DNA from 4 places in the Paenibacillus sp. ALE3 genome. Region 1 is predicted to be linked to each of the others. Evidence: riboswitches for the same ligand, from Rfam matches in the RefSeq annotation. Region 1 holds a riboswitch; each other region holds the start of a gene.
What was found. Region 1 has a riboswitch for cyclic di-AMP ahead of ACXHJ2_RS03200 (TrkH family potassium uptake protein). Riboswitches for the same ligand answer to the same signal wherever they lie in the genome.

Region 2: linked by a shared signal. The riboswitch ahead of ACXHJ2_RS09730 (3D domain-containing protein) and the one ahead of ACXHJ2_RS03200 (TrkH family potassium uptake protein) in region 1 are both predicted to bind cyclic di-AMP.
Region 3: linked by a shared signal. The riboswitch ahead of ACXHJ2_RS16825 (hypothetical protein) and the one ahead of ACXHJ2_RS03200 (TrkH family potassium uptake protein) in region 1 are both predicted to bind cyclic di-AMP.
Region 4: linked by a shared signal. The riboswitch ahead of ACXHJ2_RS23380 (C40 family peptidase) and the one ahead of ACXHJ2_RS03200 (TrkH family potassium uptake protein) in region 1 are both predicted to bind cyclic di-AMP.

What each region holds. Positions count from the first base shown of each region.
Region 1 is NZ_CM134214.1:700,938-708,277, reverse strand. Features, by position in the region: gene ACXHJ2_RS03215 (succinate dehydrogenase cytochrome b558 subunit) at 64-738, opposite strand; gene ACXHJ2_RS03210 (LysR family transcriptional regulator) at 965-1,870, shown strand; gene ACXHJ2_RS03205 (potassium channel family protein) at 1,876-2,553, opposite strand; gene ACXHJ2_RS03200 (TrkH family potassium uptake protein) at 2,572-3,912, opposite strand; cyclic di-AMP (ydaO/yuaA leader) riboswitch at 4,322-4,474, opposite strand; gene ACXHJ2_RS03195 (CPBP family intramembrane glutamic endopeptidase) at 4,736-6,466, shown strand; gene uvrC (excinuclease ABC subunit UvrC) at 6,435-7,340, opposite strand, start outside.
Region 2 is NZ_CM134214.1:2,153,305-2,160,644, forward strand. Features, by position in the region: gene ACXHJ2_RS09710 (glycine-rich domain-containing protein) at 1-234, opposite strand, end outside; gene ACXHJ2_RS09715 (M20 family metallopeptidase) at 273-1,451, opposite strand; gene ACXHJ2_RS09720 (ABC transporter substrate-binding protein/permease) at 1,600-3,063, shown strand; gene ACXHJ2_RS09725 (amino acid ABC transporter ATP-binding protein) at 3,050-3,772, shown strand; cyclic di-AMP (ydaO/yuaA leader) riboswitch at 4,003-4,183, shown strand; gene ACXHJ2_RS09730 (3D domain-containing protein) at 4,190-4,858, shown strand; gene ACXHJ2_RS09735 (polysaccharide deacetylase family protein) at 5,058-5,864, opposite strand; gene ACXHJ2_RS09740 (NADH:flavin oxidoreductase/NADH oxidase) at 6,166-7,188, shown strand; gene ACXHJ2_RS09745 (PspA/IM30 family protein) at 7,275-7,340, shown strand, end outside.
Region 3 is NZ_CM134214.1:3,772,587-3,779,926, forward strand. Features, by position in the region: gene kdpC (potassium-transporting ATPase subunit KdpC) at 1-595, opposite strand, end outside; gene kdpB (potassium-transporting ATPase subunit KdpB) at 615-2,645, opposite strand; gene kdpA (potassium-transporting ATPase subunit KdpA) at 2,681-4,357, opposite strand; gene kdpF (K(+)-transporting ATPase subunit F) at 4,503-4,580, opposite strand; gene ACXHJ2_RS16825 (hypothetical protein) at 4,765-5,160, opposite strand; cyclic di-AMP (ydaO/yuaA leader) riboswitch at 5,274-5,447, opposite strand; gene ACXHJ2_RS16830 (glutathione peroxidase) at 5,912-6,397, shown strand; tRNA gene ACXHJ2_RS16835 (tRNA-Leu) at 6,546-6,628, opposite strand; gene ACXHJ2_RS16840 (urease accessory protein UreF) at 6,892-7,340, shown strand, end outside.
Region 4 is NZ_CM134214.1:5,196,108-5,203,447, forward strand. Features, by position in the region: gene ACXHJ2_RS23370 (M1 family metallopeptidase) at 1-1,745, shown strand, start outside; gene ACXHJ2_RS23375 (hypothetical protein) at 1,757-2,584, shown strand; cyclic di-AMP (ydaO/yuaA leader) riboswitch at 2,861-2,998, shown strand; gene ACXHJ2_RS23380 (C40 family peptidase) at 3,004-3,504, shown strand; gene ACXHJ2_RS23385 (GNAT family N-acetyltransferase) at 3,808-4,314, shown strand; gene ACXHJ2_RS23390 (4a-hydroxytetrahydrobiopterin dehydratase) at 4,393-4,692, opposite strand; gene ACXHJ2_RS23395 (hypothetical protein) at 4,810-5,103, opposite strand; gene motA (flagellar motor stator protein MotA) at 5,291-6,085, shown strand; gene motB (flagellar motor protein MotB) at 6,078-6,905, shown strand; gene rluF (23S rRNA pseudouridine(2604) synthase RluF) at 7,042-7,340, opposite strand, start outside.

The DNA.
Region 1 (7,340 bases):
ACTAAATCCCCTTTTACCATTCAAAATAGAATCTCAACACGATGTATAATTTAAATAACTCGTTTACAGTAGCTGTTTAAAAGCGCTGCAATGCACCAAGGCTGTTGCCGTTTCTTGGAATTCCGCGCTACGGAATGCAAGCAGGGAAGCAACGAAGCCGATCGACACCACCACGAACAGGGTCATACAGATATAGGAAGATACTTTTTGGGCACGTGGTCCCACGGTAATCCCCCAACTGACCATAAATGCCCACAGTCCATTAGCAAAGTGAAATGATGCCGAAACGACACTGATTAAATACAAAATAAAATAGACTGGGTTCGTCACTATGCCATGCATTACGCCGCCTAGCTCCTCATGAGTGACATTACCCAGGGCCACCTGAAAGCGTGTGTCGTATACGTGCCAGATAATAAATACAAACGTAATGACGCCGGAAATACGCTGGAACAAAAAGCGCCAGTTACGCGAATAGCCAAACCTTTTAACATTCGGATCAGCCTGATAAGCGATATACAAGCCATAGATTCCGTGGAATAATAATGGCAAGTAGATGAATAACGTTTCTAACACAATAACCAGCGGCAAACCATTCAGGAAGGCCACGCTGCGATTAAAACCTTCCTTACCGCCCTCCACCGCTGTGAAGTTCGTCACCAAATGCTCAACAAAAAATAGAGCCAACGGAATGACGCCAAGAAGTGAATGCAGCTTTCTGGAATAAAATCCTCTCATCTAGGTCATGCTCCCTTCTCCCAATAATAGCGTTTTCAATAGTAATATAACATATAAAATGACAGTTCCCGACAGGGAATGTTCAACAAGGTGTCCCTTATAAGGAAAAACAAAAGTGTGAACATCTTGTGTCGCTTTCATGTTACTCCTTTTCGGCTTATAATGGAATTGCAATATACGTATTAATTATTATGTCTTTTTTGCATATAGAGAGGAAGTGGAAGATTTGTTTGAGGATTTGAACGCTTTTGCCGTCGTTGTCGAGCAGTCCAGCTTGAATAAAGCCTCAAAACTGCTGAATTTGTCCCAACCCGCCCTGTCTCGCAAAATTGCCAAGCTGGAGGAAGAGCTGGGTGTCCATCTCTTTGATCGTCGGGGCAAACGGCTCGAAATTACATCAACTGGCCGATTTGTATATACTTTCGCGCTGGAGCAACGGCAACGTCAGCTTCGCTTCTTACAAAAGCTGTCACAGCACAAAAATGAAGCCCAGAGCATGCTTACTCTGGGCGCAAGTCTTACGACACTCCAAACGACGTTGCCTACCCTCGTCGAGGCTTTCATGAGCAAGCATCCTCAGACTGAGCTAAAGCTGCTCACCGGCAAAACGCATGAAATCGTCGCCTTTGTACGCGACAAAAAAGCAGACGCCGGCGTTGTCGGGTCTGCCATTCATGAAGCTGGATTACGCTGCATTCCGTTATTTGACGATCATTTGGAGCTAGTCGTCCCCATCGGACATGAATTAACTGTCAAGACAGGAACGGCTTCAATGAAGGACCTGCAAGGATTGCCGATGATCATTTTCTCCAAAGGAACCTGGTACCGCAGCCTGACGGATGACTTGTTCCAGCGCAGCGGCATTATGCCGGATATCCGCATGGAAATCGACTCCTTCGAGGCGATTGTACGCCTGCTTCCAACCTGCAAGGCATCCGCTTTGCTGCCCAAATCCTACTTGCGCAGCGAACTGCTGCGAGATAATGGACTTACTGCATTGTACTTGCCTGATTTGAAGGAGACACGCCGAACGACCTCCCTCATATACTCAGAAACGGCCGATCTCGGCCCGACAGCACGACGCTGGATTAGCGAGACACGTGCATCGTTTGCAGGCTACCGTATGGTGTAGAGAATTTAACCCTCTTCATTGACATTAACGACCTCATCCTCAAAGCGGCCGATATTGTCATTGGAGCCGATAATGACCATAATATCGTCTGCTTTCAGCCGATCCATAGCTGTCGGCGCGATCAAGATACCATTCGCCGTATGAAGTGCCACGATGCTGCAACCAAAGCGAGTACGAGCATTTAATTCTGCTAACGTTTTGCCATTCAGACATGCAGGCACATTGAGTTCCACAATGCTGTATTCCTTGGACAGCTCCAAATAATCGAGCAGATTAGGCGTGACCAGCTGATGCGCTACCCGAATACCCATATCTCGTTCCGGATAAATGACTCGGTCCACCCCAAGCTTCTCTAACGCACGCCCATGCAGTACAGATATAGCTTTGGCTACGACTTTTCTCACACCCAGCTCCTTCAGCAAAATGGCGGTCAGGATGCTTACCTGAATATCATCACCAATTGCAACAATGCCGCAATCGAAATTACGGATGCCCAGTGACCGCAACGCATCCTCATCTGTAGCGTCCGCCACGACAGTATGTGTCAGGATCTCACTCATACTGTCTACAACATCCTCATTCCGATCAATGCCCAGCACCTCGCACCCCATATCCACCAATTGCAAAGCCAGGCTTGAGCCAAACCGTCCCAGGCCAATGACTACAAACTGCTGCGTTTTCATATCTACTCGAAAACTCCCTTACCCTATAATTATTTTACCTTCTGGATGACGATACAATTCCTTACCCTTTTTCGGTCCCAGTGCATAAGCTAGCGTGAGTGGACCCAGCCTGCCTGCAAACATCGTCAGAGTAATCACCAGCTTGCCTACAACTGACAAATCAGGTGTAAGCCCCATAGACAGCCCTACTGTACCAAATGCAGACACTGTCTCGAACAAGATCATTAGAAAATGATGATCTTCGGTTGCGGACAGAATCATCGTCACCCCAATCACGAACAGCAGCCCCAGCAAGGTAATGGTCAAAGCCTTATAAATTCGTGCCTGCGCAAGTCGGTACCGGAACAGCACAATATCTTCCCGTCCCCGCAGCATCGAAAACACCGCTCCAATGAGCAGGGCAAATGTAGTGGTCTTAATCCCGCCCCCAGTGGAGCCAGGCGAAGCTCCAATAAACATGAGTATGATGATAAAAAACTGCGTAGCCTGCCGCAAGCCTGCAATGTCCAGCGTGTTGGCACCTGCGGTACGTGGAGTAACGGACTGGAATAAAGAACCCAGCAGTTTACCACCCCAATCAAGCGAGCCAAGCGTCTTTGGATTCGTAAACTCAAATACAAAAATGACGAGCGTCCCGACGACAATCAGAGCAGCTGTCATGCTGAGTACCACCTTGGTATGCAAAGATAGTCTCTTACGCTTACGATAATCTGCCAGGTCTGACATCACTACAAAACCAATACCACCCGAAATAATGAGAAACATGGCTGTAAAATTAACAATCGGATCATATACATAACCTGTCAGGCTGCGAAATTCACCGAATAAATCAAAACCAGCATTATTAAACATGGAAATGGCATGCCAAATTCCAAAATAAATCGCCCTGCCGACAGGCATATCAAATGACCAGCGAATCGAAAAAATAGCTGCACATACGCCCTCAATCATCAGCGAGTACCATAGCACCTTGCGGATCAATCCAACAATTCCTTCGACAGAGGTCTGATTCATCGCTTCTTGCAAAATAAGGCGCTCCCGCAAGGAAATGCGACGTTTGAACACCAGCGCGATCAAGGTAGCCATGGTCATAAAGCCAAGACCACCGATCTGGATCAGCGCAACGATAACGATTTGACCAAAAGTTGTAAAAAAGAGCCCTGTATCCTTAACGACAAGCCCGGTTACACAGGTCGCGGACGCGGCAGTAAACAAAGCGTCTATAAACGCAAGTGGTTTTCCTGTTGTATTAGAGATGGGCAACATTAACAATAAACTACCTATTAGAATGATAATGGCAAAGCCTGCAACGAATATCTGCGGTGGAGAAAGCCGAAGCCAGCGTGCATTGGGATTCATCTATTCATCACTTCTCTCCTAATCCTTAAAACTATAAAAACAGTGACTTAATACGGTGTAAGCCCGCTACGCGTTCCATTTATCTTCCGATCGTCGTTGCCCCTGATTTTTTTGATTTTCCAAACCTTAAGTAGCTATAATTAGCATTCCCTGAATACAGGAAGAATGCATGTCAAACACTAACCGGCTCCCTGGTGCTATTGGCGAGCAGCAGCGAAGGGGGCAGAATTGTTCTGAAGAAGCGAAGCGTTTGCCTTTATCTCCGGATTTTAACCATTAAAGGGTTTATACAATCAAAAAAATCCGGGGATAACAGCAATCGGAAGAATAATCTGAACCCGCAGCGGTCTAACCAATCCAAACACTTTTATACACACAAAAAAAGACACCGGAAAACCGAGTGCCTGACTTGGTTCCTGTCCACAGCCTACGAGGTTAGCTGACGAATTCGGACAGCACAGTATGCCCTATTTACACTTCCGGTCCATCAGGATCGGCTGTAAAATTCACCCCAGTAACATGGTTCCCCCGTTTTCTCATAGAAATTCGGCTTAAATGTATATCATTACCCATATATTTCATAGGCATTGCCTCAAGATTATAATCCTTCTCTATCCAGATCACAAAACCGATTTCGCCGAAAAAACGTGAAATTGGCTTTAATTCGCGAATAGACATCGGTTAATCACAGCTTATCTAATTTTATTAAAACTTTAAAGTGCTTTCACTCTGTTTTCATGAATATCGCTGCTCTGTTGGCGGGAACCTGTGCAGTATGATATCTTTAATGGATGTTCTTATTTACAGATTAAGGAGGAAACTCATGAATCCTATCGGGAAACCGGTCGTGCTCACGGCCAACTTCAAAAAATTAGGCTTGCTGGGCGGGGTTGGCCTGGTTTGCTTTTTTATCTTTCAATTGCTTATTCCCTCGCTTAGCAATCCAAGTCCGGAATCATTGATGAATGCAAAGGTCATCAGCAAACAAGAAGCGGTCATACACGCCCTGGACTTTGCCCGTTCCGAGCTGGGCTATACGGAATCACAGCCAGAGAAGCCCGTCGTAACCTATCAGGCTGAAACAGATTTGTACGGTTATTTATCCAGAGAAAAATTGGTTCAAGAGTACGATCGTACATGGAAAAAAAATTATCCTTATGAAACCTTTCGGGTTGATTTGCCTGACTCCTCAGCGAAGGGCAAGCTGCAAATCCATGTGGATTTATCCACTGGGAAGGTCGTTAGCTTTAAACGGATCACCTCCAGCACCAATTACACACAGGCTGATGTTTCTACAGATGAACAAGCACGAAGCAGACTTGTACGTGTAGCTGAGGGTGACATGACGCTCGAAGCCAAGGAACAGGCTGCAGCAATATGGATCAAACGCTTTGGCTTTAAGCCATCTGAATTGAAGCTCGCGACCACTGAGGGGGAAGGTGGATTAAAATATACCGTGGACGGAAAGAAAATCGGCGCCTCGGTACTTACGCTGGCTTTTACTTTTGAAGACGGGGATGTTCGCTCGTTTACCCAAAGCTTTTCGGCCCCTTCGTCCTATACCGACTATGTTAAAAAGCAAACATACTGGGCGAATTGGATGACTTATGCGGGTTATGCCCTATTTAGCTTTGTCCTGGGCGTACTTGCCATTGTATATGCGTCACTCACCCGACGACATACTTCATTTGTGCGCGGTATTATTCTGTCCATTGTATACTTTATTGCTAGTATAGCTGGGACAATGAACATGCTACCTTTATTGCAAGCTGAAGCAGGCAGTAAGGGCATGCTTATATTTCTTATGGTATTCCAGGTTGGTGTTACCTTCTTCATGGCTGTAGCCCTCTATTTCTCCTTGGTAGGCGGCGACGGGCTTATGCGTCAGGTTGGACTAAATGCATGGCCACGTGCTAAAGAGCCGGGCTACGGATTGTATGTGCTTCGCAGTATGTATGTCGGTTACTTGTGGGCCTTCATTTTACTGGGCGTACAATCCATTTTGTTCTTTGTATTGGAGCGCACATTTAATACGTTCTCCACTACAGACGCCACGCAGTCCCCTTACAATATGGCTTATCCATGGCTATTGCCGATTATGGCTTGGATGGCAGGTATTGGAGAAGAAACTGTTTACCGTCTATTTGGTATTCCGATGGTAAAAAAAATAGTCAAGAATACGTTTGTTGCTTGTCTGATCACTACGCTTATTTGGGCACTGGGACATACGCTTTATCCGATCTATCCGGTGATTTCCAGACCTATTGAGCTGACTTTTCTTGGTTTGCTGTTTAGTTTCGTGTTCTTGCGTTACGGCTTTATCGCTGCTATGTTCAGCCACGTTATTTTTGATAGCATATTAATGGGGCTTAGTGTGATAAGTCTGGGAGACACCGTGAATGTGAGCGCCGGCCTATTCTGGATCTTACTTCCGGCTATTGTAGGCTACATCATTTACTGGTTTAGTCCCAAAAAACCTAATCGAATCATGTTTGAACCCATGAAAAAAGAGGAGCCGTATTCTACGACTCCTCCTCCCGAAGGGCAGCTATAATCTGACGAGCAAGCTTATCCCCAATAGAGAGAGGCCGGAAGTCTTCGACGCTGGCCTCTCTTATTTTTTTGAGCGATCCAAAATGCTTAAGCAGCAACTTACGCCGTTTCTCGCCGATGCCTGGAATGGAGTCCAACTGGGAAGTTACCATAGATTTGCCGCGCTGCTCGCGGTGGAACGTGATGGCAAAACGGTGAACCTCGTCCTGGATCCGTTGCAGCAGATAAAATTCCTCGCTATTGCGTGCAAGTGTCACGGCCTCAAATGTTTCTCCCATCAGTAGTTGGGAAGTTCTGTGTTTGGCATCTTTCACCAAACCACACACAGGAATAAACAAACCCAACTCATTTTCCAATACATCGGTTGCCGCTTTAATTTGTCCACGGCCACCATCGACAATGATCAAGTCGGGACGTTCAAGATTTTCCTTCAGCACACGTTCATATCGACGCCGAATAACCTCACGCATTGTTTCATAATCATCTGGTCCCTGCACAGAACGGATCTTGTATTTTCGATACTCCTTCTTGGCAGGTTTGCCATCAATAAAGACAATCATGGCCGAGACTGGATCAGAACCCTGAATGTTGGAATTATCGAATGCCTCTACCCGATGCAGACTATCCAGCCCAATGGCACGTCCCAGATTGCTTGCAGCTTTGGATGTCCGTTCCTCATCCCGCTCGATCAGCTTAAACTTCTCATCCAAAGCAACACGTGCATTTTCCGTCGCCATACCTGTCATTTGCTTTTTCAGCCCGCGCTGTGGCACAAGTACTTTTACATCCAACCATTCAGCCAGAGCAAGAGCTGCTGCAGATGGGTCCTCCAATCCACCGGATAGTTGAGTTTCAGTTTCCTCGGTTTCTTGGTC
Region 2 (7,340 bases), 1.5 Mb from region 1:
TACGTTATGAGCATAGGAGGCTGGAATGGATCGCTCCAACAGTTGCTTCAGCTCCGTAATCTCTCGATGACGCTCCTGCGTAAGTGACGAAGGAGAGGGGGAGCTAAGGAAAAATGCATTCCGGCGCCGCGTACTTCTGTTTCCACGATTCCTGCGTATAGCACGGAATATAAACCAAAGAATGATGAGGTCAACCACAATAAACAACGTCCAAAAGCTACTCATACTATTCATGAGGGCACTCCTTTCTACCAGAAGACGGATCTCCGAATTTAGCTTTTGCTATTCAGCTGAGCGAATTCTTTTTTAATCTGTGCCAGCAGTTCAGAATTTGTGATTACATCGCAAGCCGTCCATGCCAAGGTCCTCGCCGCCAAGAGCATTCCTTCCATTGCGCGGTCCTGCATTGCCAAATCGCGGAATTCTGGTGTATGCAAGGCATGCTTCTCGTCAATAACTTGAATGTACGGGTGGATTGCAGGGCAATGAAGTGATACATTTCCGATATCCATTGAGCCATGATCTTCGCCTTCCGTAATATCTTCTTGCGCAATGCCAGCCTGCACCAAATTTGCAGTAAAGGTGTCGGAGAGAACACGGTTAGTCACCATTTCATCGTAAGAAGTCTCATAATTGGATGTTTCCAAACGACACCCGGCTTGTAAAGCAGCTCCTTCAGCAATTTGAATAACACGACGGGTAAGCGGGTTCAGTTCCTGGCGTGTCGCGGCCCTCACGTAAAATTGGGCTGAGGCGTAATCAGGAATAATATTGGCAGCCTGCCCACCCTGATTAATGATGCCATGGATACGTACCGTACTTTTCACCTGTTGCCGAAATGCGTTAATCCCGTTAAACGTTTGAATCACAGCGTCCAAAGCATTAATCCCTTCGTGCGGACTGGCCGCAGCGTGAGCGGATTGACCAAAAAATTCGAACTGCACAGCATCAATCGCTAGCGATTTGCCTGATTTTTCGTAGCGGTCAAAGGGATGTGTCATCATAGCTATGTCGCAATCATCAAACAACCCGGCCGCCGCCATCGGAACCTTTGCACCGCGTGTTTCTTCGGCAGGTGTGCCGTATACACGTACTTCTCCACCAGTCTCGTCGATAATCGATTTGAGACCTACGGCAGCGCCTGTACTCATCATACATATCAAATGGTGCCCACAGGCGTGTCCTAGCCCTTTCAGAGCGTCGTATTCTGCCAGAAAAGCAATGATTGGTCCAGGCTTGGTTGCTTTGTAAGTAGCAATAAAGGCTGTTTCTATACCCAATACGGGTGCCTGAACGTCAAATCCGTGAAAAGCAAGTTCTTCTTTTAAACGGGCAGAGGCCAAGAATTCCTCGTTTCCAAGTTCAGGGTTTGCGCCAATATATAACGAAATGTCCTTAAACCGCTGGGCATGCTGTTCAATGGTGTGTTGAATGGTCTGTTTGAAATTCATGCTAAAAACTCCCTTATATATGCTGTAATGTAGGTACTGCGATAGATATACTAAAATTGTACTATAACATTCATTGCATAATCATGCATATTCATTTATAATGACACAATCTTATTTATTATAAAGAATTTAAGGAGAGAAAAAAAGATTGAAAAAGGCATATCGTTTTACCGCCCTGGTTTTGTCGGCGGTTATCTTACTGTTGGCTGGTCTTCCCATGCTCACTGCATACGGATCGGAAGAAAAGCCACAGAAAAAACTTGTAGTGGGCATGAGTGCTGACTTTCCGCCGTATGAGTTTCATAAAGTTATTAACGGTCAGGATACCATTGTTGGGTTTGATGTTGAAATTGCCAAGGAAATCGCCAAGGATCTGAATGCGGAGATGGTCCCAGAGGACATGAGTTTTGACTCTTTGCTGCCTGCTCTGCAAAGTGGTCGCGTAGACTTGGTACTGTCCGGTATGACACCGACGGATGAACGCAGAAAGAGCATTGATTTTTCGGATGTATACTATCGTTCCAAGCAAGTCATTATGGTACGTCCAGAGGATAAAGACAAATATTCAACGATGGCTGCTCTAAAAGGAGAGAAGCTCGGTGCGCAGAAGGGGAGTATCCAGGAAGAAATTGCGCAAAAAGTGCCTAATGCTTCTGTAACCTCATTGGATAAAATATCCGATCTGGTACTCCAGCTTCGGACCAAGCGTATCAACGCGGTTGTAATCGAAGATACCGTTGCTAAAGGTTACACGCTAGATGGTACCGTAACACTTGCCAAGGCAGTACCTGAGGATGAAGGAGCAGAAACTGCTGTAGGCATCCGTAAAGGAAATGCGGAATTGCTTGCTTCAGTAAATAAAACGTTGGCTCGCCTGAAAGCGGACGGTTCGATTGAGAAGTTTTCTACAGAAGCGAGTGCACTGTCTGCAGACCGACAAGTTTCTTCGAATAGCATTGTAGATATATTTTTGAAATATCGCAGTTTTTACGCTACGGGTATCGGCTACACCCTATTGCTGTCTGCGCTCGGAGTACTGTTCGGGTTCATTATTGGCCTGATCATATCCTTGCTGCGGATGAGTGGTATTCGTATTATCGAGTGGCTAGGTACCGCATATGTAGAGATACTGCGCGGCACACCTATGCTGGTGCAGCTTATGATCATTCATTACGGAGTTGCTTTGACGTTGGGTGTTAATTTTACGCCACTCCAGTCCGGTATAATTACATTGTCTCTGAATAGTTCGGCATATTTAGCTGAAATTTTCCGTGCTGGTATTCAGGCCGTAGACCGTGGACAGATGGAAGCTGCCCGCTCGCTCGGGATGGGACGAGGCAAAGCGATGCGACACGTCATTTTACCGCAAGCATTTAAATCTATATTGCCTGCTATTGGTAATGAGTTCATTACGATCATTAAAGAATCTTCTATTATTTCGACCATTGGGATGGTGGATATTATGTATCAAGCCCAGGTCATTAAGAATATTACCTACGAAGGCTTGAGTCCGTTCGTAATCGCAGCCGCTATTTATTTTGTAATGACATTCAGCTTATCTAAGCTGTTGGGTTTATGGGAAAGGAAGTTGAGAGCCAGTGATCACCGTTAAACAACTGCGTAAATCATTCGGTAAGAATGAAATTTTAAAAGGTATTGATATAGATATCGCCAAAGGTGAAGTTGTCGTCATTATCGGCCCGAGTGGTTCGGGGAAAAGTACGTTTTTACGTTGTATGAATCTGTTGGAACAGCCAACAGAAGGGGAAATCTTGTTTGAGGGTGAGCCGATTACGGCCCGTGGTCATAATATCAATGCGACTCGGGAGAAGATGGGGATGGTTTTCCAGCATTTTAATCTGTTTCCGCATAAAACAATACTGCAGAATCTGACGCTTGCACCAACGCAGGTGAAGAAGCAATCGGGGAAAGAAGCGGAGAAAATTGCACTGGAGCTCTTGCGGACTGTGGGTCTTGAGGATAAAAAGAATACCTACCCGAACCAGTTATCTGGTGGTCAAAAGCAACGTATTGCGATAGCACGTGCTTTGGCCATGCAGCCGCACGTAATGCTGTTCGATGAGCCTACTTCTGCCCTTGACCCTGAAATGGTTGGAGAGGTTCTGGACGTGATGAAGAAGCTCGCTGAGGGCGGCATGACGATGGTGATCGTGACGCATGAAATGGGCTTTGCCCGTGAGGTAGGGGATCGAATCATCTTTATGGACAACGGTCAAATTATAGAACAAGGTACGCCTGAGCAAGTTTTCGGTACTCCAAGCCATGACCGTACCCGTGATTTTCTTGCTAAAGTGCTGTAAGAAAATGCTTTTATGAAATATTAACAAAGCCCTCTCGTGATAATGTTTCACGGAGGGCTTTTCTCTTTTTGTCACCATATCTCCATATTTTCGTAACAAAAAACCGATTTTTGATGACAAAATTGTAATGAGTATAGTATGATGTTCAAGGTTCCCAACATTTTCATGCAGATAAGGTTACAAAATTGTGATATTATGCAGTAAGCCAAAACTTACCGGAGCAGCAGCAATGATAACAAATGCTCAATGCTGGGCTCAAACCGTGGGAAGTGCGGGGGACGTAACAACGGCAATTATTCCAATGCGTCATAAGATGTTGTGGAATATGCCTAGGGGTGAATTGCACAAGCATAGGGCTTCTCCTGAGTCCGAATCCGACAGCTAACTTCGCAGGCATAACAGAGGAGGTACATAGCTTTGAAACATTTAAAACATATTGGAAAAAACATGAAATTTGCGGTGCTTGCCGCAGCTATTGCAGGACTGGCCCAGACAGCTGGAGTAGCAGATGCTGCTTCGCTTCATACTGCCAAAGAAGGCGATACCTTCTTTTTGCTTGCTCAACGTTATGGGGTATCGGTAGATGAGTTGACGAAGGCTAACCCTGATATTGCGTCCAACAACATATATGCAGGTCTGCAAATTAAAGTTCCAGACGAAAAAAGTGTGAAGGCGGCTTCGGATTCGAAGCCACAGCTTCTTACGGAGAAAGCACCAGCGAATGAGAGACCAACAATTGAAGCATGGGGCAAAACGTTCAATTACAGTAAAGTAGTTGATGTTAAAGCAACAGCATATTCAGCCGCAGCTGATGAAAATGGCAAATGGGGTGCAGTCGATTACTACGGCAATCCGCTTAAACTAGGTACAATTGCGGTAGACCCGAAAGTCATTCCTATGGGAACAAAGGTGCTAGTTACAGGCTATTCCCATCCGGGCTTGCCCGACCATTCTTTTGTGGCCGTTGCCCGTGATCAGGGCAGCGCTATTACCGGAAAGCGGATTGATATCTTTATCCCTGGCAACAAATCATTCGTGAACGATTTCGGTTTCCAAAATGTGAAACTGTACGTCATTGATAAATAGCAGTGTGCATATGTTTAATTTCATTAAACATAATAAATATTATGTAAACTTAATATTATAGCATACAACATATAACTGGGACGACTTCTTATCAGGTCTGGTCGTTTATCGTAAAAAAGGCTGTCTTACAAGCAGAAACATTCTGCTCGTTAAGGCAGCCTTTTTACGTTGTTGGTATATGCGAGGCTTAGACATACTGTTATTTTCGTTCCGATGTGTGAAGTAGCCGGGGGACTGTGACAAACTTGTAGCCCTTAGCTTTTAAAGAGTGGATTAGACCCGGCAAAGCTTGGACAGTACCTTGTAAGTTGGAACTTTGACCTCCACCTGCATGCATTAAAATAATGGAGCCAGGTCCGGTAGCCGGGATCACGTTGCGCTGAATCTGTGTTTTGCTTAATCCCTTCCAGTCTAGAGAGTCCACATTCCAATTGACGATCATGTACCCATGACGACGTGCCCACTGGATTTGAGGCTCCGTGATTTCACCATAGGGTGGTCGTATCAATCTGGGTCGAAAACCTGCGCTGGCTTCTAAAATGCGTTCTGTTTTTGTAATCTGGTGGTGAAAGCGCTCTGGTGTGGCCTTTCTGAAATCCGGATGAGTATAGGAGTGGTTTCCTATAGCATGGCCCTCGCGGATGATGCGGCGTATGATCCCCGGATGCTTTTCCGCACGATGGCCGACGATAAAAAAGGTAGCTTTGATACCGTTTGCGTGTAATACGTCCAAAACCTGCGGCGTATACCTTGAATCGGGCACATCATCAAAGGTTAAGGCAATTTGGCGGGTGTGCGGGCCGCACATTTTAAAAATGTCCGCATGCTTTTTTCGTAGCATCGCTAATGTTGGAGCAGCTCGATCTTTACTTTGATATACCGAAGTAGCGGCAGCAGCTTCCTTGGGATGGGGCGTTCCGATGTTGGGAGACGTATCCGCGTGAACGGGAAAACTTGAAAATGCTAGTAACAGTGCTAAACATGGCAACACTCCCCTGTACCGCATTTATATTCCCCCTTTCCGTGCGTGGTACCTAGTGGTGCTCTCAGCTATTATGTACCTGTCCTATTAAAATTATGCTGGTGATTGAGTGAAGCCCTACACGACTGAAGAGAAGCACATCATGAAGCGGATATCTGTGAAGATGACGAAGTAAACGGACATATTCTCTTAAACATGACCGAAAACTGAAGCATTTTCGCAAGTTTTAGCCTTACAAAGGATTCGGTATACCGTGACAGCTGGTGTATAATGGGGATGCTATTCATAATGATACAGACTGGAATTGAGGGAAGGATGGATAAAAGTGACCGACTTGTTTACTCCTTATCAATTAAAGGGGCTTTCCTTAAGAAATCGGATTGTCATGCCCCCAATGTGCCAATACAGCGTGGAGGCCAAGGACGGCAAACCGACGGATTGGCATTATGTCCATTATGTGAGTCGCGCGGTAGGAGGGACTGGGCTCATAATTGTGGAAATGACAGCGGTTCATCCGGATGGACGCATTACGGATCGTGATTTGGGCATTTGGAGTGACGAACATATTCCTGCATATCGCAAAATTGTAGAGGAAGTCCACAAGTATGGTGCCAAAATTGCCATTCAATTAGGCCATGCCGGACGCAAGGCCGAGGATGCTGAGACACCTGTAGGCCCGTCCTCGATCCCCTTTAGTGAACGCTTTAAAGATCCCCACACTTTGACGAGAGCAGAAGTCAAGGAACTGGTTCAGGCCTACAAAGAGGGGGCTCGCCGGGCGGTAGAAGCTGGTTTTGACACGGTAGAGATTCATGGTGCTCACGGCTATCTGATCCATCAATTTCATTCCCCTTTAACCAATACCAGAGAAGATGAATATGGGCAGGATTTGTCACTGTTTGGTGTTGAGGTGATCCGTGCTGTTAAAGAGGTACTTCCTGCTGATATGCCTGTGCTAATGCGGATATCTGCCAAAGAATATGTCCAAGACGGATATGATGTTGAATACATAGCAGCCATAGGGGAACGATATCGTGATGCAGGTGTAGACATTTTCCATATTTCTTCTGGTGGTGAGGGTCCGATAGGCTCCAGCGGAGGCCCGTCTGCGCGTGCTGGTTATCAGGTCGATTTGGCTCATACCATCCGTGAAAAATTGAATGTGCCTGTCATTGCTGTCGGCTTATTGGATGATTATGAGGATGCCCGCCGAGTCGTTCAGCAAAATGAAGCTGATCTGGTAGCCATAGGGCGTGCCATGCTGCGTGATCCCTATTGGGCGCTGCATGCTTCACGGGCGCTAAAAGTACAGGCAGATATCCCAGAGCCTTATCTACGCGGTTTTTAGATATTTTTGAAACCTCTTTGCAAAGCTTGCGTAAACATGTGTACAGAGCTTAAAATTTAAGCATTCAATTCTAGGAGGAACTTCACATGTCTATTTTCAAACGATTAAGAGATCTTACGATGTCTAACATTAACGCCATTATCGACAAGGCA
Region 3 (7,340 bases), 2.7 Mb from region 1:
CCTGACCAATCCCCGTCAAGCCACTAATACGCGGAATTTGAGCCTGTGCCGCCTGTGGGGAGATGTGCGGGTCTAGACCGGAGCCGGAGTTCGTAATCAGGTCCAATGGAACCTGACTGACGGGTACATCCGGATTATGCTTCTGCCAATCCGCAATAGAATCCTTGATCCGCTGCACCAATGCCGGGTTCGAGGGTGCGTAATTACTTGAGCCTGAACCAGCCCCATTGTAATCGATACTTGATACCCGACCTTGGAAAAACGCCGGATTGGTAAAGGACTGCCCAATCAGCTCAGAGCCGATTACCCGCCCCTCCGTGTCACGAAGCATACTGCCGTTTGCTTGCTGCGGAAACAGGACTTGCGCCACTCCTGTACTAACTAGCGGATATGCCAATCCGCATAATAGGATCATTAGCACAGAAGTTCGTAAAGCCACTCCAATAACCGCGCTTCCTCGCATCTCATGTCTCTCCGGTTGATTTTCCGGCACTGCCTCCGTCCCTGTACGCTTGTTATGACCTTGTCCGCCAGATCCGGCTTTCTCATGTGCAGCAAACCTGCGTCCAGACAACATCCGATAAAAACCACTCATGTCGCTCACCCTTTCTGCGCTAAATCCACAAATGTACCAGCAAATCAATGGCCTTAATGCCGACAAACGGTACCACCATACCGCCCAGGCCATAAATCAGTAAATTCCGTCCCAGCAAACGATCCGAGCTCATTGGCTTATACTTCACGCCCTTCATTGCCAGCGGAATCAGAAGTGGAATAATGACTGCATTAAAAATAAGCGCCGATAAAATAGCCGAGAGCGGGGAACCCAGTCCCATGACATTCAGTGCACTCATTTGTGGAATAGCCAGCATGAACATCGCCGGAATGATAGCAAAATATTTAGCAACATCGTTCGCAATACTGAACGTTGTTAATGCCCCGCGTGTCATAAGCAGTTGCTTTCCGATGGCGACCACCTCAATAATTTTGGACGGATCAGAATCCAGGTCCACCATATTAGCAGCTTCCTTGGCCGCGACCGTACCGCTATTCATGGCAAGACCGACATCTGCCTGGGCCAGCGCAGGCGCATCATTGGTTCCGTCTCCAGTCATGGCAACCAGCTTGCCCTGCTCCTGCTCACGGCGGATAACCGCAATTTTGTCCTCCGGCTTGCTTTCTGCTACAAAATCGTCCACACCTGCTTCACGTGCAATTGTAGCAGCGGTCAGCGGATTATCACCGGTACACATAATCGTGCGGATGCCCATTTCCCGAAGCTGATCGAAGCGTTCCTTCATGCCCGGCTTCACCGTATCCTTCAAATAAATAATGCCGTATATCCGATCATCCAGCGCCACCGCTAACGGTGTACCTCCTTCTGCGGCTACCTGATTTGCTTTTTCCTCCAGATCAGCCGGAACACTGCCTTTTTGCGATACAATCCACTGCCGGACAGAGTCCACGGCGCCTTTGCGTACTCTTCGTCCATCGCCGAGATCCAGACCACTCATCCGGGTTTCTGCCTTGAACTCGATAAAGGTCCCACCTGCTGCCAAGGATTCATCCAACGTGTACTCCTGCTTGCGCATCAATTCCAGCACCGAGCGCCCCTCAGGTGTCTCATCCTTTAGTGAACTCATCGCCGCCCATTTCGCTAACTCTGCCTTTTCTACACCATCTACCACCACGAATTCACTCGCCATCCGGTTTCCGAAGGTGATGGTACCCGTTTTATCGAGAATCATCGTGTTGATGTCCCCGGATGCTTCTACCGCCTTGCCTGACATGGCCAGCACGTTAAACTGGGTAACCCGGTCCATACCGGCAATCCCAATAGCCGACAAAAGCCCGCCAATCGTGGTCGGAATCAGACAGACTAGCAACGAAATCAGCACGGGAACAGGCAAATCAATCTTAAAATGACGGGCTATCGGAGCCAGTGTCACCACCACAATTAGAAAAATAATCGTCAAACTAATCAGCAATGTATTCAGCGCAATTTCATTTGGCGTTTTTTGCCGCTGTGCACCTTCCACGAGCGAAATCATTTTATCAATAAACGTCTCACCCGGCTCAGTCGTAATTCGCACCTTAATGCGGTCACTGACCACCCGCGTCCCGCCAGTTACCGAGCAAAAATCACCGCCCGATTCCTTAATGACCGGAGCTGATTCTCCCGTAATCGCAGATTCATCCACCGAAGCCAGGCCTTCAATGACCTCACCATCACTTGGAATCATTTCGCCCTGAGAGACGATTACCACGTCACCTTTACGCAATGCTGTCGAGCTGACTACCTGAATCTCATTTCCGACAAGCTTATTAGCTTGCGAGTCCTGCTTGGATTTTTTCAAGGAAGCAGCTTGTGCCTTCCCCCGTCCCTCCGCGAGCGCTTCGGCAAAGTTAGCAAAAAGCAGCGTGAACAACAGAATAATAAATACAGCCAAGTTAAAGCCCATTTCCTTGCCGACTCCAAAATAACCGGGAAGCAGCAGCATGAGCAACACAACCAATGTACCGATCTCTACGACGAACATGACAGGATTTTTCATCATGATCATCGGATTTAATTTTATAAAGCTATCCTTGACCGCCTGCTTCAAGATGCTTCTATCCAGCATGCGTTTGCGTTCTTCCTTCATGATCAAGCACCCCGTTCATCCATTCTCATTTTTCATCACATGGTCAAAAATTCAGCTACAGGACCCAATACGATCACCGGCAAAAAGGTTAACGCACCAATCAACAGAACAACTCCGATGAGGATGGCTCCAAACAGCTTGTTGTCCGTGCGCAGTGTGCCTATCGTCACCGGGGTCGGGGCTTTGGCATTCAACGAAGCTGCCACAGCCAGCAATGCAATCATGGATACATATCGTCCAAAGAACATAACTGCTCCTGTTGTAACATTCCAGAACACGTTGTTATCTGAAAGACCTTCAAATCCTGAACCGTTATTTGCCGCAGATGATGCATATTCATAGAGAACCTGAGTCAACCCGTGATATCCGGGGTTAGAGACCGCATCGTATCCCCAATGACTCATAAACGCAAGCGCAGTTGGAGCTAGAATAAGAAACGGATGTACCAAAATGGCAATCGCAATCAGCTTCATTTCCTTGCCTTCAATTTTCCTACCCATAAATTCCGGGGTTCTTCCGACCATCAAACCGCATATAAATACCCCAAGAATTGCATACATCAGCATATTCATCAGCCCGACGCCCTTGCCGCCAAAAATGACGTTTAGCATCATTTCTCCCAAAGCAGCCATACCACCTAGCGGGGTCAGTGTATCATGCATATTATTGACCGAACCTGTCGTTGCCGCTGTTGTAACCGCAGTGAATAGTGCCGATTGTCCAATGCCGAAACGAACCTCTTTCCCTTCCATGCTTCCCTGAGATGCATCCATACCCAGTGCCTGGATTAACGGATTACCTGTCTTCTCCGACACATACGTTATGGATAGAAAAATAAGGAACAAGACCATCATCGAGCTAAAAATAATCCAGCCCTGCTTGCGATTACGGGCAAACAATCCAAAAGTATACGGCAGCGAAGCCGGCATTACCCACATTGCTAAAATTTCCAGTACGTTCGTCCAAGGACTTGGATTCTCAAAAGGATGAGCAGAATTAGCTCCCGCAAAACCGCCCCCGTTCGTGCCCAAATGCTTGATGGATTCCAATGAGGCAATGGGTCCCATAGCAATCTGCTGCTGTGTACCGCTTAAAGTCGTAATATCCGCCGTGGACTGTAGCGTCTGTGGTACTTTTAGTCCCACCAGCACCAGCGTAAGTACAAAGGCAAGCGGCAGAAAAATCCGTATGTTGGCTTTAATAAAATCTTGAAAAAAATTACCCATTCCTTCACCGCGCCGCGTCAGTCCCCTCATAAAAGCCGCAGCAACCGAAAACCCCGAAGCAGCCGAAGTAAACATCATCATCGTGACGAACGCCATCTGTGTCAGATACGTAAGCCCGCTTTCTCCGCTATAATGTTGGAGATTCGTATTGGTCATAAAGCTGATTACCGTATTAAAGGCCAATGATGCTTCCATATTACTGTTTCCAACCGGATTGCCTGGGAGTATAGCCTGCAAGCGCAATAGCAGGTAGCTGATCCCCACAAGCACCACATTGGTTGCAATGAAACTCATAGCATACGTGGTCCAACGCATGCTGTCCTGTTTCTTCAAGCCTACAACCTTATAAATCAGCTTTTCCGTTTCACCAAAAATCCGATCCGTCCGATTCGGTTCATTCGAGAATACGTGATACATATAGGTGCCCACCGGCTTTACCAAGAGCAGCAATATGACGATCACAACTCCAATTTGCAGTAGCTCCATCCTCTATTCCTCCTTATAATGCTCCTGCATTTGGAACAACAGACCTGATTCAGAACATCCAATGAGTGCACACGTTTGCGAAAATCTACACCTCTGATGCTTCATTCTTGATCTGCTGTTCCCGCCTGCTCGATCCTATAGTTGACTAGAACTTTTCAGGATTCAGGAGTGCGTAGATTAAATACACGAACACAATAGCCGTGAGTCCTAGCACAACAATCATCCTCTTCGGCCTCCTTTTGAGGTCTGCGCATCACACCAGCGTACAAACAGCAGTATCACTCCATAACTCACAGCCATTATGAGCAGCATGTATAAATCCATCATGTTCATACCCTCCGTATCGCTCTTCAGATCGTCATTTCCGATTCCATCATAAAATCATAAACCAGCTATGTTATAAGTGCTTATCCGTTCAGCAGGAAACCCACCTCTCCGTTCAATGTGTAGATCACATGGTCCGCTCCCAATCCCCGATAAATTCCTTGTGGATTACAGCCGTGCGTAATAACATAGATCAATTCTGATGTTAGTGGCCGACATATTTGCAGGAAACGGCAAGTCAGATTCAAGCTGTTTTCGAACAAATACACACTACCAATTTCTTTTTTAGGAAAATTCCATTTTCCCGCTTGCATCGTATTGATGCGCACAATGTGCTCCACACCCATTTTTTTGAGCTGTCGTTCCTCCTGAGTGCTATTTGTGAGAACTGCAAACGCCAATTTTTTAAACATAAGCAATTTCACAAAACTTCTGCCCGCTTCATTCGGTGCAGTGACAATAATTAACCGACCTTCCATCAGTAGCTCCTCTCCCGGTATAAAAAGACAACAAAAAGAAGCCGAAGGAAAAAGGCTTCCTCCGGCTTCATACATTCCATGATAAAATAAACCATGGCTGCACACGGCGGTTTGTTGCCTCTCCCTGTACGCTTACGAGGTTAGCTGTCGGATTCGGACGTGAGAGTCGCCCTATTTACGGCACTTGGCCGGAAAATTCACCCCATGAGACACACACGGCTTGCAAAACCGTACATACTCGTTGGTTCCCCCGCTTTTGCAACTGCAAAATTCAGCGCTTTAGACAATTCGTTGTTGCTTCATTGGTGTTAATTTGAAATTACGTCTTGAATCATACACCCGTGCAAGGAAGACTGTAAAGCTCAACGGCGGGGCTATAAATCACCCTTTTGAGCATAGGAGATTAAGAATAACGCTTACAAGGCATCTATGCTTCTCGTATCTCTTTAAAACTCTGTATTTCACCCCTTTTTGAAAATGAAAGGCATGTCAATATTAGCGTAGGGTATGGCTTAGTTACTCCTTATTTGCAAAAAAGAAAGAAAATACGCTATATGTGCCAGATAATTACCGATTGAACCCGTTTTTATGAGAAGAAACACCTCAATTAGCTCCATTTGAAGTGCGATTTACCGTTTTGAACAAAAGACGATTTTACAATGGTCCAATGCCCGTATACTCTTCTGGACTTGCAACCCCTTGTTGAGTTGCTTACAATTTAATTGCAGAATATTGAATGAGGAGGGATATCTTGACCGTATATAAATATGATGCACAGACCCTACAAGGGGTACAAATTCCGTTATCCACATACGAAGGGAAAGTTCTACTTATCGTGAATACTGCCAGCAAATGTGGGTTAACCCCCCAGTACAAGGCGCTACAAGAGCTATATGACCAGTATCATGAACAGGGGCTCGAAATTTTGGGATTTCCCAGCAACCAGTTCGCCAAACAAGAGCCGGGCTCCAGCGAGGAGATCTCTGAGTTTTGCCAAATCAATTACGGTGTGACCTTCCCCATGTTCGCCAAGACAGATGTCAACGGTGATCAGGCACATCCTCTATTTCGCTACCTGACCCACACTGCTCCGGGAGTATTAGGCTCCAAAGCGATCAAATGGAATTTCACTAAATTCTTAATTACACGAGAAGGTAACGTATTTAAGCGTTATGCGCCGCAAACCACTCCAGATAAGCTTATAGGAGATATAGAGAAGCTTTTGCGGAAAAACTGACATCTTTCTTCATTAAAGTTAACGAGCGGTCCGCTGTCCATATGACCGCTTCTGTAACAGAATGATATAACGAAAAATATTTAACAAAAAAAGCACCCCTTCACGTAAAACGTGTCAGGATGCTTTTTCAACTGGGTATTACACATAATGCGGTCGAGAGGACTCGAACCTCCACGGGCGTACGCCCACTACCCCCTCAAGATAGCGTGTCTGCCATTCCACCACGACCGCATGTCATAATGTATTGAGGCAACAGATTTATTATACTCTCTCAGCAACAATTTGTAAACAATAATATTATAATTATTTTTAGTGTAACTTTATATAACATATATAAGCAATAAAATTATTTAATTTGACATGAAAGAGCTCAAAGTGTAAATATATACTACATAAATAATCGAACTATTATTATATAAATAAGATTAGAGTCAAATAAACTGACACAAATATTCACCTAAAGGAGGCGAACCATCCTGCATAAAGGTAACCGATTGCTAAACTACGCATTGTTGTTGGACCCTTCCCTACCCATTGGTGGTTTTACCCGTTTCTACGGACTGGATGAACGTTTCCGTAACGGAAACTTGAACAGTCTACAGGATCTGAAACATTTTATGCGAGACGATTGGTATCCTCAAATTACATCCCTTGACGGCATGGCCATCAAAAGTCTGTATTCAGCCATCCAGCAGAATGACGGTTGGCGGATCGCCCTTATTGATAAAATGCTGTACACCCAACATCCTTCCTCGCAGTATGTGAAAAAATCGCGACTTTCTGGCCAGCGTCTGCTCAAGCTCACCAAGGCTCTTTATCCTTGGCTTGCATTTGACCAACTGGAAGACACACTCACTCAATACAATGCAATTGGCACACTCGCTACTGTCCACACTTGGATTAACTTCCTTCTTGGAACCGATATAGAACAGACCATTCACGG
Region 4 (7,340 bases), 1.3 Mb from region 1:
TATCTCTGGAAAAAGGACGGGTTTTGCGAGGCACTGAGACACTGACCTGGAAACATCCAGGCAAGAAAACTGTGAATGATCTGTATCTTCATCTATACCCGAATGCCTTCTCTTCTATGGAAACCACCTTTATGAAAGAATCCGGGGGAAAGCTGCGCGGAGACACCATGCCCAAGGACGGCTTTGGCTCCATGACGCTGACCGAACTAAAAACAGAAGATGGTTTATCTCTCATGCACCGTACTCAATATGTACAACCAGATGACGGTAACGCAAGGGACCGTTCGCTCATGAAGGTACGTCTGCCCAAGCCAGTACGAGGTGGCGAAGAAATCACACTATATATGAAGTTTGAAGTCAAACTGCCTGGCATTTTTGCTCGTATGGGTGCGACAGATGATTTTGTAATGGCTGGACAGTGGTTTCCAAAGCTCAGCGTCTATGAGACTGCAGGACAACGTGGACGCGCCGACGAGGGCTGGAACCTCCATCAGTATCATGGCAACTCCGAGTTCTATGCCGATTTTGGAATTTACAGTATACGGATTCGGGTGCCTGAAACACACATCGTAGCAGCGACCGGGTTTCCCACCCGTGGTGCAGTACGACAGAACGGCCAGAAAATATATCAATTTTATGCCGATGATGTACACGATTTTGCCTGGTCTGCTTCACCCAACTTTGTAGCCGTAGAAGAACCCTTTTCTTCTACTGAAGTTCCTGGTGTCAAAATCAAGCTCTATCTAGACCCTTCCCATAAGGAACTCAAAGGACGTTACATGAGCGCAGCCAAGGCCGCCCTTTCGTACTACAGCAAATGGTACGGGCCTTATCCATATTCCACTCTATCGATCGTCGTTCCACCCAAAACAGGCAGTGGAGCCGGCGGCATGGAATATCCGACACTCATCACGGCCGCAGCTGCGGACCAACTGAATCCCGGCTATAATCTGGAACGGACGCTGGTTCATGAGATTGGGCATCAATATTTCTACGGAATGGTAGCCAATAATGAATTTGAGGAGCCCTGGCTGGATGAAGGCTTCACCTCCTATGCAGAAGAACGGCTCATGGAGCAAGAATATGGGCTTATCCCCAACTTGCCATTACAATCCGGACAGGTAGCTTCTCCACAGCCCCTAAACCGCGAATCCTGGAAGTACGGATCGTCGGCTGAGTATGCACAAAATGCCTACTCACGAGGCAAGCTGGTACTACGAGGTATTGAACGTCAGGTGGGTACGAAAAAAATGGACCGGATTATGCGAACCTATGTCCAGACCTACCGATTCAAGCATCCGACCTCACAGGATTTTCAGCGTGTCGTGGAGAGGGTGACTGGACGCTCATGGAGCCACTATTTTGAACAATATGTATATGACGGCCAGATGGCGGACTTTTCTGTCGATCGCATCACGAACCGCAAGTTGGAGAATGGATATGAAGCAGTCGTGACGCTCAGCAAAAAAGGAGCAGATTATCCCAAGATCCCTGTTCAATTTACCTTCAAGGATGGCACCACAATATTTAAGGCATGGGACGGTACGGGCAAAAGTACATCTTTCCGACTCAAAAGCACCTCTCCCGTGTCCTATGTGACGGTTGATCCTCTATACACTATTGCACTGGAGAACAAGCATATTAATAATAGCCTGAAGGCTGAATTGGACGAAAAGCAACAAACCCGTTGGAGTGTGAGTGTAACCAAGCTGTTGGAGACACTGCTTGGAAGTCTGTCATGGTGAGGTGTCTATAGATGCGGACTGTTTTAAAAGAAGGCTGGGCGCTAGTGCGCATACGCTTTTATATCGTTATCATTTTATTTTTGTATCGTCTGCTGTGGGGAGTATTTCTCTATCGGCTGGTACAGTCGGCCGTTGTCCCGCTGCTGCTGCGTTATCCTGATCAGAGCCAAAACGAGCTGGGAAAGACCTTGTTTTGGATGGAGGGGCAGATCGCCTTGATGGACAGCCAGGAAGTACATGTGTATTTATGGATACTATTAGGGGCGACCGTATTGCGCGTCCTAATCACTCCCTTCATTAGAGCTGGCATATATCAAAGCCTGTATACCGATGCGTCTGAACCGCAAAGCCTGTCCTTCTTCAAGGGGATGAAACGTCACGGTATGTCATCTCTGTTGTATTACATCATCGAGTTGGGTTTGCTGCTGCTTCCCGCCTTCTGGGTGGTACCGAGACTCTATCCTATTGTAGCAGGGACGCTGCAATCTTCCTCTTACCTGCTGCATTTGTTGCCCTATGCCATTGGGTGGGTGGCTTACGGTTGGTTCATTCGGCAGTGCATCCTGTATATGCAACTGGGCACGGTCAGTGGTCACGCCATACTATCGTCCCTGCTCGCCTTCTTTCGCCAGCTTCTTCCGGCTGTAAGCGTATCTCTCTTGCTTGGTGCTTGTGTGCTGCTGGTCTTCGGTCTATTTGGCACCGTAGCGATGATTTGGACTGGTATGTTGGCGCTAATTCTCCAGCAATCGTATCATTTTGTTACCAGTCTGGTCAGGCTGTGGCATATCAGTTCGCAGTATCGTCTATGGCACATCGATATCTCCAGCAGAGGCTAATCCCTCTCTTTATGCTTTCTCCTGCATTTTTAGCTGTCGAAAAAACTTTTTTCTTTCCCGTGCAAACGGCACATAACTGAATACTGTTAACAGAATCTGTTCCTAGGGCGTTAGGAACAGATTTTTTTTGTAACTTTTTGCGATGAAACATTTGCCAAAGCCTGCTGTCTTTGTTACAATAATCGCAGTGAACTGATAGTAACAACTTTGTAATCTTTATTGTAACCTTTATCTTAAAAACATCGTTGTCGTGAATACTGCTCTCCAAGGTGCACATCTTAAGTTAAGCCTAATTCCTGGCACCTAGGAAGCGGGGGAACCAGTTTGGGTGAATTGATCTCGCAACAGAGTGGTCATAGGGGAACCTTCTACCGAATCCTTAAGCTAACCTCGCAGGCAATGGAAGGGGTATATTTTTTTTGAAGAAGAAGCTAACGATCGCAGCCATGGGTCTCGCCATTGCCTTTACATCTTTTACATTCGGTGGCAGCAGTGCATTTGCAGACTCTAAGATGGACCAGGTCATCCAAGATGCCAAAGGAACGAACTATAGAAGCGGAGGTACTACACTCGAGGGATTCGATTGCTCCGGCTTCACAATGTATGTATTCAACAAACTGGGAATTAAACTGCCGCATCAATCTGGATCACAATTCAAAATGGGAGCTTCTGTATCCCGCGATGAAATGAGACCAGGCGACCTGGTGTTCTTCAACACCACAGGAAGAGGCGTTTCCCATGTAGGTATCTTCGTAGGTGAAGGGAAATTCGCCCACTCCTCGACTTCACGTGGTGTAGTAGTTAGCTCACTGAACGAAAATTATTACGCTAACCGTTATGTCGGTGCAAAAAGAATTATGAGCACAGACGCTTACCATTCTGTAGCTTCAGATATTCCTGATGACGACAACGTAGAATAACTACCGCACAGCAAGCTAACCCTAGCCGCAATTTGATTCTGGCCGGAATCGAATTGCGGTTTTTTATGTCCACTACATCAGTAATTATTATCATTACTGACGAACCGACACCTCAAAAGGTTTCAGTTTTAGCGAACATCGTCGGTTTTACCGCCACCGCTGGGGGAGCATATGAGCAGTAAATCCTTCTTATTGAATGTATACCCGACTTAGGTACGAAATAAACACGCTTGCCATTCTCCTACAACTTGTCTACAATCTGTGGTTAATGATTGAAGTATCTGCATAAGGAGGAATGGAAAAGTGCCGGCCTCAATATCCAACTACCGGATTGTACCGATGGACGAGCATCAAGCGGCTGAAATCTGTGAGTGGCGCTATGATCCCCCCTACAACATATACGGCTGGCTTCCCTGGGAACAAATGAAGGCACTTGAAGTCGAATTTGGAAGTCCCACGCTTCGCCAAGAGCAATATGTTGCCGTACTGGACGAAGAGAATGAGCTGACGGGATTTGCTCAATATTTTCCTATGGTCGGTGTGACCCGGCTGGGTCTTGGAATGCATCCCGAAAGATGCGGACATGGCACAGGCTCCGATTTTGTCCGGGCCATTGCCGAGGAAGCCAGACGACGTCATCCGCAGAATGAAATTGACCTAGAGGTTCTCACTTGGAATCAGCGGGCTATCCGAGCCTACAAGGCAGCTGGATTTGAGCTGACGGATACCTATGAACGCCAGACTCCAGATGGCAGAAAGCCGTTCCATTGTATGGTATATCGTCCTGAACAACAGAATCGGGTTCTATAAATAAGAGCGCCTTCACTATACAACCGCGATGTTGTATAGCGAAGGCGCTCTTCATATATACGACAGATCATTACAAACTCAATGACTGCTGCGCATTTTTTCGAAAGCTTCATTATATTGTTGGGCTTCCTTAATATCTACAGCCATAATACCGCCATCGTCCCAGGAGGTCAAACGCAGAGTCACGGTCTTGTAATCAATCGTAATAAATGGATGGTGATTAAATGCCTCAGATATAGCGGCAACTTCATCCACGAAGGCAATTCCTTTCATAAAACTGGAAAAATTATATTTCCGAACGATCCAACGTCCTTCCTCCAGTTCCCAGCCCTCCAGCTTCTCCAGATGTGCTTCAATCTCTTCTTGTGTAAAAGGCATGTTACGAACTCCTCCCCGTTTATACGGAAGCCTTTCAGCCGCTTAAATGCGGCCAAAACTACGATATATTGGTGTACATATTACCACGGCCCCGTTGATAAATCCATAAGACGGCCATCAAATCAATGGGACCGACGTCAGCTCCTCATCCCCGATGAGTACATAGATCCGGTGCTGCTCCGGCTCATAAATCACAACGCCGCTGCCTACAGTGATTACGGGCTCCGTACCCAGTGCATAAAATAGGTCTTCTGCCAAAGCTTCATTGACTTCCTGACGCCCCATCGGGTTCAGCCTGTCCCAATCTTCTGCTTCCATTTCAAAAAATCCATAGCTATCTGGAATGCGTCCCACAGCCTCTGTCAAATCGTTCAAAATTTGTTCATACTCGCGCCCATGCTTTACTCCCATGCTATTTCCTCCAATGGTTCAGCGATTCAATACATAATCACTTTATTATACCGGAAATTGGCCCTTAACAAAAAAGAGAGTTTTGTCGATAAATACTATAATCCGTCTCATAATGACGCGCTTGGGGCAAGGACGACCCATGCGGCATGAAAGGATTCAAAATCTATTCTCATGGATGAGGTGTATCATGCAAATTACAACCATTATTGGACTTGTGCTCGGGCTTTTGTCACTGGTCGTCGGGATGATCCTGAAGGGCGCGCCAGTCGTCAATCTGGTCAATAATCCCGCTGCTTACATGATTATTTTCGTCGGAACAGCAGCAAGTATATTCATGGCGTTTCCGATGGATGACATGAAACGGGTGCCAAAGCTGTTTAAAATTATTTTTACCCAGCAGAAATTGCTGGATCGCAAGGAGCTTATCGGTACATTTACCGAATGGGCATCCATTACCCGTCGTGAAGGTCTGCTCGCGCTGGAATCCAAGGTCGAAGAGATCGACGATCCCTTTATGCGCGGCGGTATGCGAATGATTATCGATGGTAATGATCAGGAGTTCGTACGCGATGTTCTGATGGAAGACATTAACGCTACCGAAGATAGACACCGCGCTGGCGCACTGATTTTCTCCCAAGCCGGTATGTACGCTCCAACACTCGGGGTACTTGGTGCGGTTGTAGGTCTGATCGCCGCTCTGGCCGACCTTAGTGACATGGAAAAACTGTCCCATGCCATTGCAGCCGCTTTTATTGCAACGTTGCTCGGTATTTTTACAGGTTATGTCCTATGGCATCCAATGTCCAACAAGCTGAAACGGCTATCCAAAAAAGAAGTGGAACTTAAGTTAATGATGGTCGAAGGTCTGCTTTCCATTCAATCCGGTATCTCGACGATTGCCATCAGCCAGAAGCTAGCAATCTTCCTAACTCCAACCGAACGGGCTTCGATGACCCAGAAGGATGGCGATTCCAGTGAGTAAAAAGAGACATGAACCGCATGAAGAGCATGCTGACGAAAGCTGGCTGTTGCCATATTCCGACTTAATGACCCTTCTGTTGGCTCTTTTCATTGTCTTATTCGGTATGAGCTCGCTCGATGCCAAAAAATTTGAAACTATGGCTCAATCCCTGAGTTCAGCTTTTAGTGGCGGTACTGGCGTGCTGGATCACTCAGCCGCGAATCCGTCGTCACAATCCATGGATATGGGCAAAAATAAAGAAGAGGTATCACAACCCTTAAAATCGAAAGCCACTTCTACCTCTGATCTGCAAAAGCAACTCGCCCAGCGGGAAGAAGAAGATTTAAAGAAGCTTAAAAAGCAAATGGATCAGTATATTCAAAATAACGGCCTGTCCACCCTACTGAACACCAAGCTGAACCAATCCCAGCTGATGATCACCATTAGTGATAATGCCCTGTTTTCATCCGGGCAGGCCGAAGTAAAGCCAGAAGCGAGAAAGCTGGCCAAATCCATTTCCAGCATGCTCCAACAGTTTCCTGGTTATGACGTTATCGTATCAGGTCATACGGACAATGTACCTATTTCCAATAGTCAGTTTCCGTCCAACTTTGATTTGAGTGCCAAGCGTTCGCTCAATTTCTTGCGTATTTTGTTGCTCAATCCGCAGCTTGATCCTACCAAGTTTGTATCCATCGGATATGGCGAGTATCGACCATTGGCAGGCAATCAAACTGGAGCAGGACGTGCCAAAAACCGTCGTGTCGAAATTTCCGTTCTTCGCAAATATCAGAACGGTACACAAGTTATTAGTCCTACCTCAAGCTCGAATGAAGGTTGATCATGAATATGTTATATGAACAAAGGCACCGCCGCATTTTTTATGCAGCTGGTGCCTTTTACTTTAGGGATTTCTGTTCTCTAGCCCTGTCATATACGAGGGACAAGCGCTGTAGGCTATAAGAAGGCCTCTGGCATTAGCTAAGTGTATAATCAAGCATCTGGCCCAGTTCCTGCTTTTCAGCCTCTGTTAAATCACGCCAGGCGCCTTTCTGAAGGGATCCTAAACGAATATTCATAATTCGCAGGCGCTGCAGTTTCTTAACTTCATAACCGAAGGCAGCACACATACGTCGGATCTGACGATTTTTCCCTTCTGTCAGGATAATACGGAATACATACTCAGATACACGTGTTACTTCACAGGGCAGCGTTCGATGACCGAGTATCTTTACACCGCTGGACATCCCCTGCACAAAGGATGGTGTGACTGGAC